Regions from separate parts of the Heyndrickxia faecalis genome, predicted to be linked through region 3. Evidence: riboswitches for the same ligand, from Rfam matches in the RefSeq annotation. Region 3 holds a riboswitch; each other region holds the start of a gene.

Region 1 (3,279 bases), 190 kb from region 3:
GAGGGATAGCGGGCATGGCGGACAGCGGCATAAACAGGGGTTGCAAACCGGACGGGGCGCGGGTTAAGCCATGTTTTTTGCCTCTATTTAAATGATATATATGTGGCAGGGGCTAAGCTATGTTTGGATCCGCAAAAAATTTCTGATCGATCTTCATGCAGAACGCTTTTTGTTTGTCACTAAAAGAGTTGCGGCTGCCTTCACTTAGGCGTGCTATCTCGAAAAAAGTTATGATGGATAATTTTTGCTGGTGCTGTGTGGTAGCGACATGGCCGGTTATGTTAAGGAATCGAGCAAAAAAGGTGTTGTTCCTTAACATAGAGGCCGTCTATGTTGAGGAAGCGAGGTCAAAAGGCGTTGTTCCTTAACATAGAGCCCGTCTACGTAAAGGAAGCGAGCGAAAAAGGTGCTGTTTCTTAACATAGAGCCCGTCTACGTAAAGGAAGCAAGCAAAAAAGACGTTGTTTCTTAACATAGAGTGCGTCTACATTAAGGAAGCGAGGTAAAAAGACATTGTTCCTTAACATAGAGGCCGTCTACGTTAAGAAAGTTCGGTAAAAAGATGTTGTTTCTTAACATAGAGGTCGTCTACGTAAAGGAAGCGCGGTAAAAAGACGTTGTTTCTTAACATAGAGCGCCTCTACATTAAGGAAGCGAGCAAAAAAGGCACTGTTCCTTCAAATAGAAGCGTCTATGTTCATTCTTTGCCAAAATTTGTTTGGGTAAAAACAATCCGGGCAATGGATCCCTTGCCCGAAAACATTCCTTATTCTGTGACGCTTACGCTGGCGCTGGCAACTGCCCGTTTGTGTCTTCTGATTGTATAGAAAATGAGGATGGCCCATATTGCCGCAATGGCTGTATAGGTAACGCCGTACCAGCCGCTACCGGCGCCCGCCATTTTTAATAAAGTTTGCACGTTGCTGAACACAATCATGCCGCTGACAATGACAGCCAGCAAATGAGCCGGCAGGATTTTAACCAGATAGGCTGCAATCGGCGCGGCGATCAGGCCGCCAAGCATGAGGGCGATCGTCCAAATCCAGTTAATTTGCATAGCGCCGAGGGATAAGAGGAAACCGATGCTTGATGCCAAGGATACAGCAAATTCACTAGTATCCACCGAGCCGATCACTTTCCGCGGTTCGATGTCATTTCTGGACAGCAAAGCCGGTGTGGCGATAGGGCCCCAGCCGCCGCCCCCCGTTGCATCAAAAAATCCTGCGACAAAGCCAAGTGGGATAAAAAATATGTTTGACCTGGTTTGCTTTTTGACTTTCGACGCCCCGCGCGTATTGAACAGAAACCGGGTAAGAATATAGAGGCCAAGGGCGATCAGAAAAATAGAAATGTACGGTTTTAATGTGCTTGCAGGAAGATGGCTAAGCACGGTTGCCCCGAGAAAGGCGCCGACAGCTCCAGGTACAACCAGTTTCCAAATGATCCCTTTATCGACATTCCCAAATTTCATATGTGAAACTCCGGAAGCCGCCGTTGTAAAAACTTCCGCCAAATGCACAGAAGCTGACGCGACAGCCGGCGCAATCCCGAAAGCTAGCAAAAGTGAGGTTGAAGTCACCCCGTAACCCATTCCAAGAGATCCATCCACCAATTGCGCGGCAAGGCCGACAAGTGCTAAGACAATTAATTTTTGCATGTTCATGTTCCCCGCTTTCTTCATCCATAAATTTGATTCATCCTGATGTAGAGGAATTATACGCATCAGGGCCTATCCTGGTTCAAACGGCCGGCCTTGCAGAAATAAAAAATCTTTCCGCCATTTTTACGGAAAGACAGCGAGTAAAGGATAAGCGCTTATCTTCCAAAATGGTACCCATTTTGCTGGAATTGGCACCTTGCTGCTCGCTGCAGGTTGCCGGACTTCATAGGGCCAGATCCCTCCGTCGCTCTTGATAAGTTATGTTGTTGTTTAAAATTTTATCAGAAAATAAATGGAAGTCAATATAATTATTTCAAGTTTTTTTATCGGATTTATACGAATGGGGGGATAAAGAAAAAAACTTCCCATCAGATCACGCTCTGTCGGGAGTTTTTTTCTTTACGCTGGATTGGTTTTAAAAAGCAGGTCATCAGGATCAGGCGGGGCATCATGGCCGCTTTCATTTGCTTCACAAAACGAAAAAGAGTCCAAACGGGTTAGCAGGCCGTCCCATTCTGGCAGTTTGTACGAGCTGCACACCCGTGCCTGCCCCCTTCCCGCCCAGAAAACGGTTTAATCAACCCCGCTTGTTTGTGCCCGCTTATCGCACAGTTGATTTCTGTCCTTTCCCTGCCCAAGTGAACCGGTTTTATCAACACAGCCTGCTGGAGCCTATTCCTTTCCTTTGATTCTCAGTGACAGGACGACCAGCACGATTAAAATAGCGAGGCAGACGCTTGTTCCAATCGGATTGCCGCCGCCCAGCAAAAAGGACAGGAAAATGCCCGAGAGTGCAAGCAGCGCAATCCAGACCATGAAAGGATACCCTTTTACACGGAAGGAAGGCAATTTTGCATACGACTTCCGGAGCCGCAGTTCGGCTGCACAGATGGCGATCCAGACAAGGACGACGGTAAATCCCGGGATGGTCATCAAATAGCTGATGACCTCATCCGGCGTAAGATAGGCCAGAATCACGCCGGCTAAAATAAACAGCGAGGTCAGCAAAATACTGGTGAGCGGGACGCCTTTCCGGGAAATTTTTAAAAAGGCGCGCGGCGCTTCTCCGGACTGCGCCATGTTAAACAGTGTGCGCGAAGTGGCATAAATACCGGAATTGGCGGCAGAAAGAACGGCCGTTAAGAGCACAAAATTCATCACATGGGCGGCAGCAGGGATCCCGGTGCGGCTGAATACCTGCACAAACGGGCTTTCCACGGAAGAAACCTGGTTCCATGGGATAATGCCGCAAATGATCAGGATTGGCAAAATATAAAAAAGCATGACACGGACAACGGTCTGTTTAATGACACGCGGCAGCACTTTTTCGCTGTCTTTCGTTTCCGAAACGGTAACGCCGATTAGTTCCGCGCCGCCGTATGAAAACATAACGATCAGAAAAGCGCTGAACGTACCGTGAAGCCCGTTCGGGAAAAAACCGCCGTGCGCGGTATAGTTAGACACCGTGGAAGATGTCCCGGGGAATAAACCGAATAAAATCAGAGCACCAAGCAGGATAAAAACGATCAACGTGATAATTTTAATGCCGGCAATCCAAAATTCAAATTCGCCGTAGTACTTCACTTCAATTAAATTGATGCCGACCACGAAAGCAGCAC
Region 2 (3,279 bases), 1.1 Mb from region 3:
ATCCTCGAGCGCTTCCCTCGTCGGATTGAGCGAGCGGCTGTAATCGTATTTACCGAACTGGTCAATGTCCGCCTGGTGGTATGTCGAAGCATGCTGGATCGGCACACTTACCGCACCGGTCGCCGGGTCTATTTTGTGGCTGTTATGTAAAAGCCTCGTTTGAAAAGAATAATCTTCATTTGTCATCGTGTTTGCACCCCTTCGTGAATGTTGGCAAAAGCTTTTTCAATATCTGCAAGCAAATCGCGTTCATCTTCAATTCCGACTGAAAAGCGCAAAAGGCAATTGTCTACGCCTGAGGCAATCCGTTTTTCTTCCGGAATGTCGGCATGCGTCTGTGTAGCCGGGTAAGTGATAAAACTTTCCGTCCCACCGAGGCTTTCGGCAAATGTAATTAAAGACAGGCCGCGTAAAAACGGGTCGACCCATGATTCTTCTTTTACACGGAAAGAAAGCATCCCGCCGCGGCCTGGATACAGCACATCTTTTACATCCGGATGCGCGCTTAAAAATGCCGCCACAGCTTTTGCATTTTTTTCGTGTTTTTCCATCCTAAGCGCCAGCGTTTTCATGCCGCGCATCAGAAGCCACGAATCAAACGGGCTGAGGGTGGCGCCGGCACCGTTATGGTACAGAAAAAGCTGCTCGCAAAGTTCAGCACCCTTTGCCACGATCAGACCGGCCAGCACGTCGTTATGCCCGCCAAGATATTTCGTCGCGCTATGGACTACAATATCAGCGCCTTCTTTAATCGGCTGCTGCAAAAGCGGGGTGTAAAAAGTATTGTCTACAATCAGCAGGATTCCGTGCCTTTTCGCAATTTCAGCCACTGCGCCGATATCCGTCTGCTGCATGAGGGGGTTTGTCGGCGTTTCGAGGAAGATGGCTTTCGTTTTCGGGGTGATCTCTTGTTCAATATTTTCCGGGTTGCACGTATTCACGTACTTACAACAAAGCCCCCATTTTTTATATCCCTGCTCCAGCAGGCGGTAGGTGCCGCCATATAAATCATCACTCACAATCCACTCATCGCCGGCCTGGAACAAAGATAAAACAGTGAAAATCGCAGCCATGCCGGAACTGCACGCAAACCCGCGGTCCCCGCCCTCCAGATCCGCAATCGCTTCTTCAAGCAACTGACGCGTCGGGTTGCCGGTACGGGAATAATCGAAACCGGTTGACTGCCCAATGCCTTCGTGGCGGTAAGCGGTAGAAAAATAAACAGGCGGGTTCACCGCACCTGTCACGCGGTCACTGCGATTTCCGATTTGTGCAAGTTTTGTTTCTGTATGATACATGATGGACACTCCCTCACTTAAAATCAAAAAGCCTTCTCCAATAAGAAGAAGGCCATTCCTTTCGTACATGAACCATCTTCTTATCTTTCAAGTTATGATCCCATAACTTGCAGGACTTAGCACCTTTTCAATGCGTAAAAGCATTGAAGGTTGCTGAGGCTTCATCGGGCCATTCCCTCAACCTCTCTTGATAAGAAAATACCAATATGAAATTTGCCATCAACGCCGCAAAAGAAATTACACAACGAACCTAAAAATTGCTTACGTTCAATTTATCCCTTTTTTTCGGATTCGTCAAGCTTTTTTTAAATTTTGTTTTTCTTATGGATAATCCATATGGTGAGAAAATAAAACAGCAATGATGAAAGGAGAAGCGTAATGACTCCGTCTGTAGTATTGATATACTCATTCCTGAATTTTGCTGCACTTTCTCCATTCACTATATTCGGCACATCCACAAATGTAAAAGGGATGATATGCATAACAGCATACAACTTTGTCTTAAATCCGCTCATCATTTCCTCGAAACAAAAACAAGCCACCAAAACGAGCATTAGAAGCAATTGATTTCGAATAAAGGTATTTAAAAACTGGGTGAAAACAGAAATAAATAATAGAAGACATAGGATTAGTAAAAGCGATCTGCCCAAAAACCGGGCAATTGAAATCCACAATACTTCCGTCCCATTTAGATTGATCGCCACAGGGTACTTCCAACTGCCCAAATGGCTTATGATGCTGCCAATAATGAGCGCAACAACCAGGATAACAATCGTGATGGCCAAGCTGTAAACAAATGAAGTGAAGATTCTCGCATCCAATATTTTCTTGAGCTTCACTGGCAAAACATTCACAAAATGATTAATACCGCCTTGTTTGTCTCTTGTTGAAATATCACCAATTAAAACAGCAATGAGAAGAGGCATTAAGAACGGGAATACGTAAAAAAGAATGCGATATGTAAAGTTAATACCCGGGGTTTCGAAAGACTCTATTACCGGATGAATATTTTGTTTAAGCAGAATGGTATTGAGCTGTATTGCTTTTTCTGTCTGCGGAACAATTTTTTTATTACCAAAAACAATTTTTCCGGCATTAATCCCGGCAATTAATTTTTTATCTAAAGCGATCTGCAATTTCAGTTCTTGCTTCCAATCCCCTGCTTCATGAGCTTGTATTTGTTCTGTACGAAGGCGTAACTCCTCCTGCAAACCCGCAAGTGCTTTCTTCTTTGCTTCACTCTTATTTGGATTTGATTCCATGTGTGAAATGGCATTTTCCAGTAAGGATTTGTTATCCTGATATTCATTGAGCGGGTCCGTTCTCTTTGCTCCTACGAAAGTAATTGCAAACAAAACGAAAACAATCAAAATAGCAGCAATAAAAACAGTCATATTTTTTTTATTTCTAATGAATCGCAATGTCTCTAACTTGATTAGCCCCATTTATCTTCACCTTCGTATATTTCCTCATAAATTTGTTGGCTGCCTTTTTGCCCAATGAAAAATGATTTAAATTTCATGTCTTGTTCGAATGCCTGATTTACCACAAAGGAGCTTTTACTCGAATCTATCTCCGCCCATACTTCATTGGCTGTGGCATTTTTAATCTCTTCATCTTTAAACAGGGAAAGAACTTTATCTGCATCATTCCCATTCTCTAGCTTAATGATGATGTATTTATTAAAGTCCGGATTATTTTTTCTGCTTTCGTAAACCATTCTTCCTTGCTTTAAAAAGATGACACGATCACATAATTCATCAACATTGTTCAGAATATGGGAAGAAAATAATACAATTTTATTTTCGTCTCTAAGTTGCTTAATGGATTTGCTTATCAGTTTAATATTGGATGGGTCCAGCCCATTCATCGGCTCGTCCATCAATAGCAAATCACAAGAACTGATCAAGCACATCCCAAATAGCAGCCTTTGCTGCATGCCAAGCGAATATTTTGAAACCCTTTTGTCGATATAGGAACC
Region 3 (3,279 bases):
CCGGGAACGAAGCATGATAGACACGGCGGGACTTCGGCAAATAATCAACGTTATGCCATTCCATAAGCGTTGCAAATGAAGCGGATGCTGTATCATCCGGCAAATACTGCCTGTTGATCCGCATAATCTGGAACCCTTCAAGCAGCTGGAAGGAAAGAACCGGGTCATATATATTGTGCATCTCAACCTCTTCCACGTATTCGCGCGGGGTCATTTTGTCTTTATATTTGCTGTAATTCGGAATCCGGCCGCCAATGATGATGCTTTGAAGGTTCATTTTCCGGCAAAGCTCTTTCCGTGCCTCATACAATCGATGCCCGAACTTCATGCGCCGGTATTCCGGGTCGATCATCACTTCAATGCCGTACAGGTTGAGCCCGTGCGGATTATGGTTGGTAATATAGCCGTTCGCGGTGATCGTATCCCATGTATGCTGATCCTCGTATTCATCGAAATTGACAATTAAGCTGGAGCAGGAACCGACAACTTTCCCTTCGTATTCCACGCAAAACTGCCCTTCCGGAAAAATCCGGATATGGCTCTCGAGCTGCTCGCGTTTCCACGGCTCCATCCCCGGAAAACATTTTTTCGACAATGCCATAATATCATCAATGTCTTCGAACCGGATGTTCCGCACCTCGATTTTCTTCTCAAACTTGGATACATCTGTCTCTGGCACAATCTCACACCCTTAACACACTTTTTCTTTTTATCATACCCTATCCGGAACGGTTTTGCTCAAAAAAACTCTATGTAGGGCTTGCTAAGTCAGTAATATTCCTAGATTTAGCAAGGCTGCTGACAGCTTTCCGCACCTATTAAAAGGATTTTACAACAAATCCAGGGAAAAGCTTGCACTCGAAAGCCGATTCAACATATGGAGAAGAAAAAATCGCCCATTTTCCTTTGAGAGAGCTGCAGACAAATTGGGTACAAACTCAGAATCGGATTCGTTCAGCAATCCCTATGTATCCTTTCATCATCCAGCAATTGGAATACCTCTCTCTAGATGTTCATTTCACCGTGTACAATGAGATGATGGAGTGTCTTCCCATTTTTTCACTTACCTGCCCTTCGAGTAAACCGAAATGTTGAAAATATAAGTTGACAAATCGGAATAATATTATTTATCATAGTTTTAACAAATTATTTTCTTGCTATACAACTTATCAAGAGAGGGGGAGGGACTGGCCCGAGGAAACCTCAGCAACAGATTCTTTTTGGGAATACTGTGCTAATTCCAGCAAGCGTCAAGCTTGGAAGATAAGTTAAGGAGTGCGCCCTCTTCTTAACTTTCTTGAAGGGGGCCTTTCTTTTTTGGATCATCCGAATTGCCGGCCGGACCACCAGGCACACACGAAATTTATTTTTGGGGGTAGTGAAAAATGGCTCATATTGATGAAACAAAAATCGCCCGCATTATGGAATCATTGCAAAAACTGGAGTTTGGAACAGTGGTCATTTCGATCCATGAAGGGAACATCACACAGATCGAAACAACCGAGAAAGTCCGGTTTGCACTGGAAAAGAAAAAAGCGGCACTTCCCAACCAAAAGATGGGATGACGGGCGCCGGTACTCCGGTTATCGCTTTCCCCGTTTTTCGTACGACACGAATGCCGGCATTTGGATATCGTCCAAATGCCGGATTTGTTTATGAGTACAAAGATATTGAAGTTTGCGGAAACAATGTTTTTAAAGCAGCATTCAGGCGGTCAGCTGCTTGCCGGTCGAGTTCATAGAGTCCATCCCTTTTTTTCACTTGTTGGTCGAGAATAAACACCCCTTTTTCTATGCACGTTGTCCCGAGTGAGGCCAAAACCGGTTTCAAGGCGTAATCGAGCGCGAGCAAGTGGCCGAATGTACCGCCCATGGCGAGTGGCAGCACCTGCTTGCCGGATAAGCCATTTTGCGGCAAAAGATCCAGAAATGTCTTGAGCAATCCGGAATAAGACGCTTTATAGACCGGTGTCAAAATGATTACCGTATCGCCTTCTTCTACTTTTCTTAATGCCCTGGTGATGGGCGGGCTTTGCCGGGCATTCATTAAATCGCCGGCCGGAAGTTCCCGAATATTGATGAGCTCCGGTTCGTACCCGTGCCCCCTTAACCCGGCCCTGATATAATCACGGATCCCATTTAATCTCGTATACGCAGAAGGGCTCCCGTTCAGCAGTACCACTTTTTCCGCCATATGAATCCCCCAATTCTTCCTTAATTTTTCATTGCGTGCAACAGCTGATGGCCGTTGTTCCCTAAAATGCGGTTTAAAATATGATTGGTCGTTGCTGAAAAGAGGGCGTGGTCCCTTTTCCGTGGATAAGGAAGTTTTACCGGATAATCCATCGCAATTTCCCCCTCTTCGATTAACACAACCCGATCAGCGAGGGCGACTGCTTCTTCCACGTCATGTGTCACCAATATGGCCGTAAAATGTTTTTCAAGCCAAAGCGACTGGATCAGCGCATGCATTTCAATCCGGGTTAATGCATCGAGCGCCCCAAGCGGTTCATCGAGGAGAAGGATGTCCGGCTCATGGATTAATGCCCTCGCCAGTGCCACCCTTTGTTTCTGGCCGCCGGATAAAGACGAAGGCCAATCATTTGCACGCCCTTCCAGCCCGACTTTTCCAAGCATTTCAAGTGCCTTGTTCTTCCAGTCGCCCGCAAGGCCAAGCCCGACATTTTGAAGCACGGTTTTCCATGGGAGCAGGCGGCCGTCCTGAAACATCATTTTTGCCGATCCGTTTCTGCCGGATAAAGGCGCCCCGTTTATAAGGATTTTTCCGCCGCTTGCCGCTTCAAGTCCTGAAAGCAGCCTGAGAAGCGTACTTTTGCCGCATCCGCTCCTCCCAACAATCGCAACAAATTCCCCTTTTCTTATTTTTAAATGAAGATGGCGCAGGATGCGATGGCTGCCGAATGATTTCTCCAGCCCCTCAATCTCTACAGCAAACGCCTTTTCTTTCGGCATCGTTTCCTCCTCCTTTATTTTTGATATGACGGGTGCCACTTTAACAATCGTTGTTCTGCGATTTTTGCCAGCCAGTCGGACAGTTTTCCAAGAAGGGCATATAAGACAATACTCAAAACGACAACATCAAGCTGCATGAACTCGCGGGCGTTCATGGCCATATAGCCAATGCCGGAGTTGGATGCAATCGTTTCGGCCACAATCAAGGTTACCCATGTGACCCCGAGCGCATAGCGCACACCGACTAAGATGGAAGGAAGCGCCCCCGGCAGGATCATATGCCAAAAAAGTGCCGTCCCTTTCAGCC

What was found. A riboswitch is a leader RNA that binds a small molecule or an ion and turns the genes downstream of it on or off. The one in region 3 is predicted to bind S-adenosylmethionine.
Region 1: it holds a riboswitch for S-adenosylmethionine, as region 3 does, so the genes downstream of both, ABR335_RS03330 (sulfite exporter TauE/SafE family protein) here and ABR335_RS02540 (YezD family protein) in region 3, are expected to answer to the same signal.
Region 2: it holds a riboswitch for S-adenosylmethionine, as region 3 does, so the genes downstream of both, ABR335_RS14285 (methionine biosynthesis PLP-dependent protein) here and ABR335_RS02540 (YezD family protein) in region 3, are expected to answer to the same signal.

Annotation. Positions count from the first base shown of each region.
Region 1 is NZ_CP158453.1:722,773-726,051, forward strand. Features, by position in the region: gene ABR335_RS03330 (sulfite exporter TauE/SafE family protein) at 767-1,723, opposite strand; SAM riboswitch class I at 1,813-1,920, opposite strand; gene ABR335_RS03335 (amino acid permease) at 2,333-3,279, opposite strand, start outside.
Region 2 is NZ_CP158453.1:2,965,448-2,968,726, forward strand. Features, by position in the region: gene metC (cystathionine beta-lyase) at 1-186, opposite strand, end outside; gene ABR335_RS14285 (methionine biosynthesis PLP-dependent protein) at 183-1,298, opposite strand; SAM riboswitch class I at 1,376-1,495, opposite strand; gene ABR335_RS14290 (ABC transporter permease) at 1,604-2,743, opposite strand; gene ABR335_RS14295 (ABC transporter ATP-binding protein) at 2,734-3,279, opposite strand, start outside.
Region 3 is NZ_CP158453.1:530,830-534,108, reverse strand. Features, by position in the region: gene ABR335_RS02545 (bifunctional GNAT family N-acetyltransferase/carbon-nitrogen hydrolase family protein) at 1-679, opposite strand, end outside; SAM riboswitch class I at 1,164-1,270, shown strand; gene ABR335_RS02540 (YezD family protein) at 1,386-1,565, shown strand; gene ssuE (NADPH-dependent FMN reductase) at 1,654-2,193, opposite strand; gene ABR335_RS02530 (ATP-binding cassette domain-containing protein) at 2,214-2,972, opposite strand; gene ssuC (aliphatic sulfonate ABC transporter permease SsuC) at 2,987-3,279, opposite strand, start outside.